DNA from 3 places in the Pseudomonas phytophila genome. Region 2 is predicted to be linked to each of the others. Evidence: riboswitches for the same ligand, from Rfam matches in the RefSeq annotation. Region 2 holds a riboswitch; each other region holds the start of a gene.
The links. A riboswitch is a leader RNA that binds a small molecule or an ion and turns the genes downstream of it on or off. The one in region 2 is predicted to bind cobalamin.
Positions count from the first base shown of each region.

Region 1: it holds a riboswitch for cobalamin, as region 2 does, so the genes downstream of both, K3169_RS20300 (ABC transporter substrate-binding protein) here and K3169_RS14770 (CbtB domain-containing protein) in region 2, are expected to answer to the same signal.
Region 3: it holds a riboswitch for cobalamin, as region 2 does, so the genes downstream of both, cobO (cob(I)yrinic acid a,c-diamide adenosyltransferase) here and K3169_RS14770 (CbtB domain-containing protein) in region 2, are expected to answer to the same signal.

Region 1 is NZ_CP081201.1:4,489,687-4,492,955, reverse strand. Features, by position in the region: gene K3169_RS20305 (FecCD family ABC transporter permease) at 1-522, opposite strand, end outside; gene K3169_RS20300 (ABC transporter substrate-binding protein) at 519-1,559, opposite strand; gene K3169_RS20295 (hypothetical protein) at 1,558-1,797, shown strand; cobalamin riboswitch at 1,762-1,957, opposite strand; gene pcsA (phosphatidylcholine synthase) at 2,169-2,888, shown strand; gene K3169_RS20285 (transposase) at 3,029-3,269, shown strand, end outside.
Region 2 is NZ_CP081201.1:3,247,241-3,250,509, forward strand. Features, by position in the region: gene cobM (precorrin-4 C(11)-methyltransferase) at 1-152, opposite strand, end outside; gene K3169_RS14760 (cobalamin biosynthesis protein) at 190-606, opposite strand; gene K3169_RS14765 (CbtA family protein) at 813-1,520, opposite strand; gene K3169_RS14770 (CbtB domain-containing protein) at 1,530-1,715, opposite strand; cobalamin riboswitch at 1,812-2,036, opposite strand; cobalamin riboswitch at 2,094-2,333, shown strand; gene cobW (cobalamin biosynthesis protein CobW) at 2,458-3,269, shown strand, end outside.
Region 3 is NZ_CP081201.1:4,977,189-4,980,457, forward strand. Features, by position in the region: gene K3169_RS22500 (cobyrinate a,c-diamide synthase) at 1-887, opposite strand, end outside; gene cobO (cob(I)yrinic acid a,c-diamide adenosyltransferase) at 898-1,509, opposite strand; cobalamin riboswitch at 1,607-1,825, opposite strand; gene K3169_RS22510 (PQQ-dependent sugar dehydrogenase) at 1,928-3,269, shown strand, end outside.

The DNA of each region.
Region 1 (3,269 bases), 1.2 Mb from region 2:
GTTGAACAGTTGCGAACCGGCGATGCCCGCGAGAATGATCTGCCCGCTGCCACTGACCGCGCCAGTACTGCGAGCGAGCAGGGCGACCAGTACAAACGCCGCCATGGCCCCGGCAAAGGCTCCGGCTGACAAAGAGATGGCACCTGCGCCAACGCCGATGATCGCCACCAGCACCGCGCCGGTCGAGGCCCCGGCGGAGATGCCCAGCAAGTAAGGATCGGCCAGTGGGTTGCGCAGCAGTGATTGCAGGACCACACCTGAGATAGCCAGCCCTGCGCCGCATGCTGCGGCAACCAGGGCACGGGTCAGTCGGTAATTCCAGACGATGCCTTCATCGATAGGGTCCAGCACGAAACCAGCCCCCCACAATTTGTTGGCCAGCACCTGAAACACCAGTGACAGGCTGATTGGCGTCTCACCAATCGCAATGCCCGCGACGATCGCCACCAGCAAAACGGCCAGCACCCAGGCCCCGTGCAGGCAAATCTTGCGCAACAAGCGACCGGCGAACTGAGCTGTCATGGGTGCAGATCGAATTTGTCGATGGCGTCCGCCAGTTCATCGATGCCGTCGAACGTGCGAATCGTCGCTTCCATGGCTTGTGCGTCGAGAATCACGATCCGGTTGTGCTTCACCGCGTCCATGTTTTTGGTGACTGGATCGGTCTTGAGGAATTCCAGTTTTTTCTGGAAGTCATCGGCCGGAAAGCGGCGGCGGTCCATGCGTGCCAGTACCAGAATGGTCGGGTTGGCCTTGGCGATGGTTTCCCAGCCGACCGTCGGCCATTCCTCATCGGACTGCACGATGTTGCGGATGCCCAGGGTGTCCATCATGAACGCCGGAATGCCCTTGCGTCCGGCGACATAAGGGTCAACATTCAGGTCGGCGCTGGAAAACCAGAACACTGCCGAGGCGTCTTTCAGGTGTTTGCCTTTGACGCTGGCCTGAGCCTTGGCAAGGCGCGCCTGCAGGTCGGCGTTCAACTCGGCACCGCGAGCCTGGACATCGAAGATTTGTGCCAGTTGCGTGACGGTCTTGTACAGGCTGTCAATCGAGAACGGACGCAGGCGCGTGCCGTCCGCCCCCACCAGATTGTCCTTGCCTTCGCAGTCCGACGGCATGAGGTAGGTGGGGATTTTCATTTCGTTGAATTGCTGTCGGGTGCCGACCACGCCTTGGGGACCCACCATCCATTCGAATTGTACTGCGACCAGTTCCGGACGCTTGTTGATCACCGCTTCGAAGCTGGGATCGTTATCGGCCAGACGCGGGATTTTGTCGTTGAGGTCCTTGAACCGGGGCAGCACGTTGTTGAACCACAGTGACGTACCGACCACTTTGTCGCCCAGCCCGAGGGAGTAAAGGATTTCAGTGGCCGACTGGCCAATGGTCACCGCTTTGCCGGGTGCTTTGGCGAAGGTCAGCGGCACGCCGCAGTTATCGAGGGTCAACGGGTAGGTTGTCTGTGTGGCGGAGATTTGTGGGGCAGGGTTGGCCGCCAGCGTCAGCGCAGAAAAACCCAGACCGGCAAGCAGCACAGCAAAACGAGGCAAAGACATGAAAAACGATCTCCATTCGAACGGTTATCCGCACGATGGTGTTCTGGCTGGATACACATCACGACTTGCTGCTGGCATAGGTCCGGCAGGGTCAATCAGTCACGGCTATTTCGCCGTGCTGACGGATGTACTCCCCGGACACCCCGCCGGTGGGTCAGTTGCCAGAAAGCGCGACCGCTTGACGGGTTGTCCCGCAACGGCGATGCAGCTTCCTGATGTCGGCAGGTCTCCTGACTGACGCATCATCGCCGTGCTCGGGCCTTCCCGGAGTGACCCAGTGGCATCGATGGAGCAGGGCTCAGCGCCTACAGTTGCGGGGGCAGTTCCGGTTGACGACCTTGAGGTCATCACGGATTCCCTATTAATCCCGTTTGGAAACCGACGGGCGGCATGGTAATGGATATGCTTAAAAGAGTGGGGATTTTTCCTGTATCAGCCGTTGGCAGACAGTTTTTTATCGTACGTTTCGCTTGCTCGGCGCATGATGCAAGCCTTTAATGGCCGGGTGTTAACACCGTCCGGCGGTGAACCTTATCGACCGATAGCCGGTCGATAGTCCGTCCAACCAGGTTTACACTGGTCCGCTTCACCTTTTGGAGACATTTTCCTGTGATATCGACTCAACGAGTGGCCTGGCTTAAAGCCTGGGGTGCCCACGGTTTTACCGCCACCGGCGTGGTCATCGCATTCCTGGCGACCATTGCCCTGTTCGATGATCAGGCCAAAGCCTGCCTGTTGTGGCTAGGCCTGGCACTGGCGGTAGACGGCGTCGATGGCTCGCTCGCACGCAAATTCAACGTGCAATCCGTGTTGCCGGGCTTTGACGGTTCGGTACTGGACCTGGTCATTGACTACCTGACGTATGTGTTTATTCCTGCGTTGTTCATTTATAGCTACATTCCGTTGCCGCCTTATACGCTGTTACTGAGCACGGCGATCATTCTGGTCTCGTCGCTGTTCTGTTTCTGCAATCTGGAAATGAAGAGCAAGGACAATTACTTCCAAGGCTTCCCTGCGGCCTGGAACGTGGTGGCGCTGTGTCTGTACATCATTCAGCCGACACCTTGGGTGACCTTCCTGACGATTATCGGTCTGGCATTGCTGACCGTGACCAGAATGAAGTTTCTACACCCATTCAGAGTGCGTCGTTTCATGCCGCTGAACATCCTGGTCACTACGATCTGGTTGATCACCAGTGCGTTGCTGATCATCAACCACCCGCATAACGGGCCAGTGGTCATGGGCATATGGTTCACGATGTCGGCTTACTTTATCGGCATCTGCCTGTGGCGTACGTCGCTGGAATATTGGGGTAAGTGGCGGGCTTGACGGGCTAGCCACACAGTCTTCATCGCGAGCAAGCTCGGCTCCTACAGGATCGCGCTAAACCTGTAGGAGCCGAGCTGAACTGGCTTAATGATCCCGGACACCTCTTAAGGGCGATATGATTCGCCCAATCAGGAGGTTCCATGCAAGAGCGAAAGACCTACACCCGCGAGTTCAAGCAACGTGCTGCGAGCATGGTTCTTGATGACAACTGCTCAGTTCCCGATGTCTGTGCATCGATGGAGGTTGGCCGTACGGCTCTGCGCCGCTGGGTTGATCAGGTTCGTAAAGAGCGTCAGAAAGGGCAGCCAGTAGCAGGTACCAAGGCAATCAGCGACGAACAGCGAGAGCTTCAACAGCTGCGAGCCAAGGTCAAGCGCTTGG
Region 2 (3,269 bases):
CTCACCTGAACCGCCTGATGACCCTCCAGAACGGCAGCAGGCACCAGCGAGCCTGCATAGATGATCACCGGGCAACTGCGGATCAATCGTTGGCCCTTGACCGTGATCAGCTCAGGATCGCCGGGACCCGCGCCGATGAAAAAAACCGTCATGAAGACTCCAGATGTGTAGGGGCAAAAATCGCGATTATCAGCGAATTGGCCGGGCAATGGCCAAGGCAAAGGTGACTTGAGAAGATTTCTGGCGGGGGATCAGCAGCTCGGCCGTCCCTGATTGGCTTGCCAGCGCCAGCGCTGAGCTTTCTGCGATGCCATAGCAGCCGGTGTGATCATAGGCGATTTGGGAGCGATGGCTAAGCTGCGGTTCGTAAGCGGCCAATTGTTCGGCGTTGAAGAAACTCAACGGCAAATCAAGCTGATTCGCGAGCTCCAGCAGTCCTGGCTCTCGGCTTTTCAAATCTATGGAAGCGAGGGCGCTGATGTCTTTAAGGCGCAGATTATGACTTTCAAGGCTGCGCTCGATCAGTTCCAGCAGTGCGCCCGCAGAGCAGTCGCGCTGGCAACCGAGGCCGACCACCAGGGTCGGACGCTTGTTATCAAGCAAAATATTACTCACTGAATTGAAATGCTTTTCTGCAGGCGGTCGCCCGGTGGCTCTGATACAGCGCTGCCGAGCAGCAAACGGGTGATCCTGGAGCCAACTTGTTGGCGAGACGTCGGACCTGCATCGTCAGAAATTCCGCTTCGCCAACAAGTTAGCTCCTACCGGTCCAATGTTTGCTGCGCGACAGCGTATGTCAAAGTTGCTCAAGGTCACGCTTGGTCCTGCTCAGGATTGTTACGACGGAACAGCCATGTGCTGATCAGCCCCATGGCGATCCAGAACACTGCGTTGGTCAGCAGCGAAGCCATCACGAATTGCGACTCCAGCGCCTCAGGTGCCAGGCTCTCGTGGGTTTCAGGCTGCGGTGCACCAATAAGATGAGGCACTACCAGAATCGCCACCCCCAAGGCTTTCAATAACCAGTTCTGGGCAAACACGATCAGCGCGAGCGCGACAGCCGTCGAGGCCGCGGTGCCAATCCACCAGATTTGTCGCTGATTGAGGTCCGCTGCAGCGGTGCCCGGCAGCTCGGGCGGCAGGCCCAAAGTTGGCGCCAGAGTAAACACCGCAAAGCCGGCCAGCCCCCAGAACAGGCCTTGCGAAGTCTTGCCAGGCGCTCGCAACGTGTACAACGCGGCCAGCATTAGTGCGAAACCGACGGCGACCACCAGATTGCCCCCGGTGGTCGACACGATGCGCTGCCAGCCGTCTTCCGGCGACCAGGCTTCATCATCATGCACGTGACCAGCGGGTGCGGCTTCGCCATGTGAATGCTCATGAACCTGCTCGGCAGGCGTGTTCTCGTAGGTTTCGGCTTGCAGGATCAACGGAGTGATCCAGAAACTTTGCAGCAGGGTCAACAGCAGGGCGGCGAGCAGGCCGGTGAACCCGGCCGTTTGAGCGATTCGCTTGAACATGGTCAGGTCTCAATGGCAAGGGAAGGCGGCGCTGTGCCGGGTGTCGTGAGCGGCATTGTGGACCGCTTCGATATGCGAGAACCCGGCAAAATAGACCAGGCAGGCGCCAAGAATGGCTGCGCTGATGGCGGCGGTCAGACGTTGGCTCTGGGTAGTTGCAGTGTTGGCGGAATGGCTGGTTGTACTGATCGACATGGCGCTTCCCTCTTGATGTCGGCAAGCAGGCATGCGCAGCACTATCCCACTGACGAATATCAGGGGAGTGCAACTGCGCCCGCCCACCGCGGGTTCGTTATTTGTTTCATGTCGGGCCGGTCTCCGGGCTTGCGAGGGGTTGAGCGCTGAATGGCGCCGACCTGCAAGAATCGCCTTCCCATGCCGTGATGCGCACAGTGGATCTGATTCTTCGCTCGCTTACCGTTGCGGGGGCAGCGCCGGACTTGCACAGACCAGAGGTCTGAACTCACCGGTTTCCCGTTTCACCCCGTGAGGGGCACCCGTAACAAGGCATGTAGGAGAGCATGCGCCTGCGTGGAACGTCAATCAGTTGATTGACCTGCCCGCAGTCACTGCGTAGCCTTGCGGGTTCGAGGTTCTCCAGTCTATCTGCGGGTCAGACGATTTGGAGCTAAGACGGGAACGCGGTAATGCCGCGGCTGCCCCCGCAACTGTAAGCGGTGCTGATTTATCGCACGGTCATTGCACTCTCTGTACAGCCACTGCCCGTCAAGGGCGGGAAGGCGCAATGACTGCCCTGGAAGCTTTCCATGGGTACCGCAAGCCAGGAGACCTGCCTCGATTCGGGCCTTGAGCCCGACGAATTCTCACTACAACCGGGCGGGGTGATCCGGTGGCGAATCGTATCTCTGTGGCTACACATCTGTGGCTACACAGGGTTTTCGTCCCGCTTGCCCGCCGTATTGCCAAAGGGCATCCGATGAAAACACTGGCCAAACTTCCCGTCACTATCGTTACCGGCTTCCTCGGTTCGGGCAAAACCACCTTGCTGCGCCATATGCTGGATAACGCGGAAGGTCGACGCATTGCGGTTATCGTCAATGAGTTCGGCGAGCTGGGCATCGACGGCGAAATCCTCAAACAATGCACCATTGGCTGCACTGAAGAAGAGGCGGTTGGCCGCGTTTATGAGCTGGCCAACGGCTGTCTTTGTTGCACCGTGCAGGAAGAGTTCTTCCCGGTCATGCGTGAACTGGTTGCGCGTCGTGGCGATCTGGATCACATCCTCATCGAAACTTCCGGTCTGGCCCTGCCAAAGCCACTGGTACAAGCCTTCCAGTGGCCGGAAATTCGCAATGCATGCACCGTCGATGCGGTAATTACTGTTGTCGACAGTCCGGCAGTACTTGCAGGTACGTTTGCTGCATTCCCTGATCAGGTCGACGCTCAGCGCAAGCTCGATCCGAACCTGGATCATGAGTCGCCATTGCATGAGCTGTTCGCCGATCAACTGGCCAGCGCCGATCTGGTCATCCTCAACAAGTCCGACATGATGGACGCGGCCGGTCTGGCTGCGGTGCGCGCTGAAGTCTCCGAAGAGCTGCCGCCTGCGGTCAAGGTCATCGAAGCCAGCAGCGGTCGTCTGCCGATCAATGTCTTGCTGGGGTTGGGGGCTGAATCCGAGCAGCATATCGATGGCCGCAAGACCCATCATGATCACCACGAAGGCGATGATCATGATGACCACGACCATGACGCGTTCGACTCCATTTCGATCAAGCTGCCTCAATC
Region 3 (3,269 bases), 1.7 Mb from region 2:
ACGTGATGCAGTTCTGGATAACCGCCGGGCAGATAAAGGCTATCCGCCTCGGGCAAAACGCTGTCGCGGATCGGCGAGAAGAACACCAGTTCGGCGCCCATTGCCCGCAACAAGTCCAGACTCGCGCCGTAGGTAAAGGCGAACGCCTCATCGTGAGCGATGGCGATGCGCACGCCTTCAAGCAGCGGCTCGGCTGGAATAATTTCCGGAGCAGCGAAGGTCACGGCGGGTGGTAAGGCCACTTCGCAGGTGCTGGCCAGTGCATCAGCCGCTGAGTCCAGGCGCAGGTCCAGGTCATTCAGCTCACTGGCTTGTACCAAGCCGAGATGACGGCTTGGCAGCTCGATTCCGGTTTCCCGTGACAACGCGCCGTACCAGCGCAAACCTTCGGTGAGGCTGCCTTCCAGCAATTGCGCATGGCGCACAGTGCCGACACGGTTGGCCAACACACCGGCGAACGGCAGGTCCGGCTGATAGCGCGCCAGCCCCAGGGCCAATGCGCCAAAGGTCTGGGCCATGGCCGTACCGTCGATCACGCCCAATACCGGGACACCAAAATGACGAGCCAGATCAGCGCTGGACGGCGTACCGTCGAACAAGCCCATCACGCCTTCAATCAGAATCAGATCAGCCTCGCCCGCAGCTTCCCACAACAGGCGACGGCTTTCATCGGCGCCGACCATCCACAGGTCGAGCTGATAGACCGGCGCACCGCTGGCCCGCTCAAGAATCATCGGGTCGAGAAAATCCGGCCCACACTTGAACACGCGAACCTTGCGGCCCTGATTGCGATGCAGGCGAGCCAATGCGGCGGTGACGGTGGTTTTACCCTGACCCGAAGCGGGCGCGGCGATCAATACCGCCGGACAGTGACGCGGCTCGCTCATGACAGTGCGCTCACAGCTCAATGCCTTTCTGGGCACGAATACCAGACTGGAAGGCGTGCTTGACCACGGTGATATCGGAAACCGTGTCGGCCATGTCGATCATTTCCGGCTTGGCGCCGCGACCGGTCACGATCACGTGCTGCATCGGCGGACGCGCCTGCAAGTCGCTGAGTACCCGCTCGATGTCCAGATAGCCGTGCTTGAGGGCAATGTTCAGTTCGTCCAGCACCACCAGGCCAATGGACGGATCACGGAGCATTTCCAGAGATACTTCCCAAGCGGCTTCGGCCGCAGCGATATCGCGCTGACGGTCCTGGGTTTCCCAGGTGTATCCCTCGCCCATTACGTAGTAACGGACCTGTTCCGGAAAACGCCGAAAGAAGAACTCTTCGCCCGTGCTGTGACTGCCTTTGATGAACTGCACGACGCCGCACTGGATGTCGTGGCCCATGGCCCGGGCGAGCATGCCGAACGCGGAGCTGCTTTTGCCTTTGCCATTGCCGGTCAAGACCAACAGCAAACCGCATTCGTTAGGGGCGCTGGCAATGCGCTCGTCCATGACGGCTTTCTTGCGCAGCATGCGCGCCAGATGGCGTTCGTCACGTTCAGGGGATTCGTTCATCTCAGCTCTCCGCTTGAGGGCACGCGAAAGCAGACGGAGGGCATAGCAAAGACTGACAGCACGACCACAGGTCATGCGCAGAGCATCGCCCGCCGTGATGCTGTTGAATGGATCAGGCCGGTCTCCGGGCTCATGAGCGGGCGAACCCGGCTGCGCGCCTTCCCATGCCTGAGCACAGTGGCAGTTTGCACAGTTTTCACTCATTTACCGTTGCGGGGGCAGCGCCGGAATAGCTCGAAAAATAGCGAGCGCACCGGCTTCCCTGTTTCACTCGATCAGTCCGCGGACGATGAGCACCTGAAACAAGCGCGCAGGTTAGAGCCTTGCCCCCGGAGCGTCAATCAACACAGGGGTTGAACCTCAACCGCGTGAGGGCCTCTACCGCTTACTGCACCACTGCCCGTTACGGAGATCCACCATGTTCACGCTCAAACCGCACTACGCCGTCTTGCTCGTGCTCGCCGCTGGCCTCGCGGGCTGTGGCGAGTCCTCGACCCTGCAAGTCACGGACGGAACAGGCCCGTCTCCGAAGTTGCCGGAGCCCAACACAACCCTGATCCCAACGGTCAACATCGCCCCGGCCGTCGGCTGGCCGCAGGGTGGCAAACCAGTTGCGGCCCCGGGCACCCAGGTCGCCGCCTTCGCTGAAAACCTCGATCACCCGCGCTGGCTGTATGTGTTGCCCAATGGCGATGTGCTGGTTGCCGAAACCAATTCCCCGCCCAAACCCGATGACGATCAAGGCGTCCGTGGCTGGGTCATGAAGAAAGTCATGGGCCGCGCCGGGGCCGGCGTGCCCAGCCCTAACCGGATTACCCTGTTGCGCGACAAGGATCACGACGGCGTGGCAGAAACCCGCACCGTGTTTCTGGAAAACCTCAACTCGCCGTTTGGCATGACGATGGTGGGTAACACGCTCTATGTGGCCGATACCGACCGGCTGATCAGCTTCCCCTATAAAGATGGACAGACGGCGATCACCGCGCAACCGACCAAAATCGTCGATTTGCCCGGCGGTACGCTGAATCACCACTGGACCAAAAACGTCATCGCCAGCAAAGACGGCAGCAAGCTTTACGTAACGGTTGGCTCGAACAGCAACGTGGCGGAAAACGGCATGGCAGCTGAAGAAGGTCGGGCAGCAATCTGGGAAGTAGACCCGGCGAGCAAAACCCACCGCATCTTCGCCTCGGGTCTGCGCAACCCGAACGGCATGGACTGGGAGCCGACCACGGGCAAGTTGTGGACCGCGGTCAACGAGCGCGACGAAATCGGCAGTGACCTTGTGCCTGACTACGTGACCTCGGTTCAGGACGGAGCCTTTTACGGCTGGCCGTACAGCTATTACGGCCAGCATGTGGATGAGAGGGTTAAACCACAAAATCCGGAGCTGGTTGCCAAAGCGATCGCGCCTGACTTCGCGGTGGGTCCGCACACGGCCTCGCTAGGCCTGGTCTTCGCCGACGGCAAAACCTTGCCTGCACCGTTTAACGAAGGGATGTTCATCGGCCAGCACGGCTCGTGGAACCGCAAACCACACAGCGGATACAAGGTGCTGTTCGTGCCATTCAAAGACGGCAGACCAGCTGGTACGCCAATCGACCTGCTGAGCGGCTTCCTCAACGCCGACGAAAAAGCACAGGGCCGCCCGGTTGGCGTGGTGAATGACCATCAGGGTGGCTTGCTGGTGGCCGATGATGTGGGCAACAAAATCTGGCGGGTGACGGGAGCGAAGGCACAACAGGCGGGTTTGAAGCCTT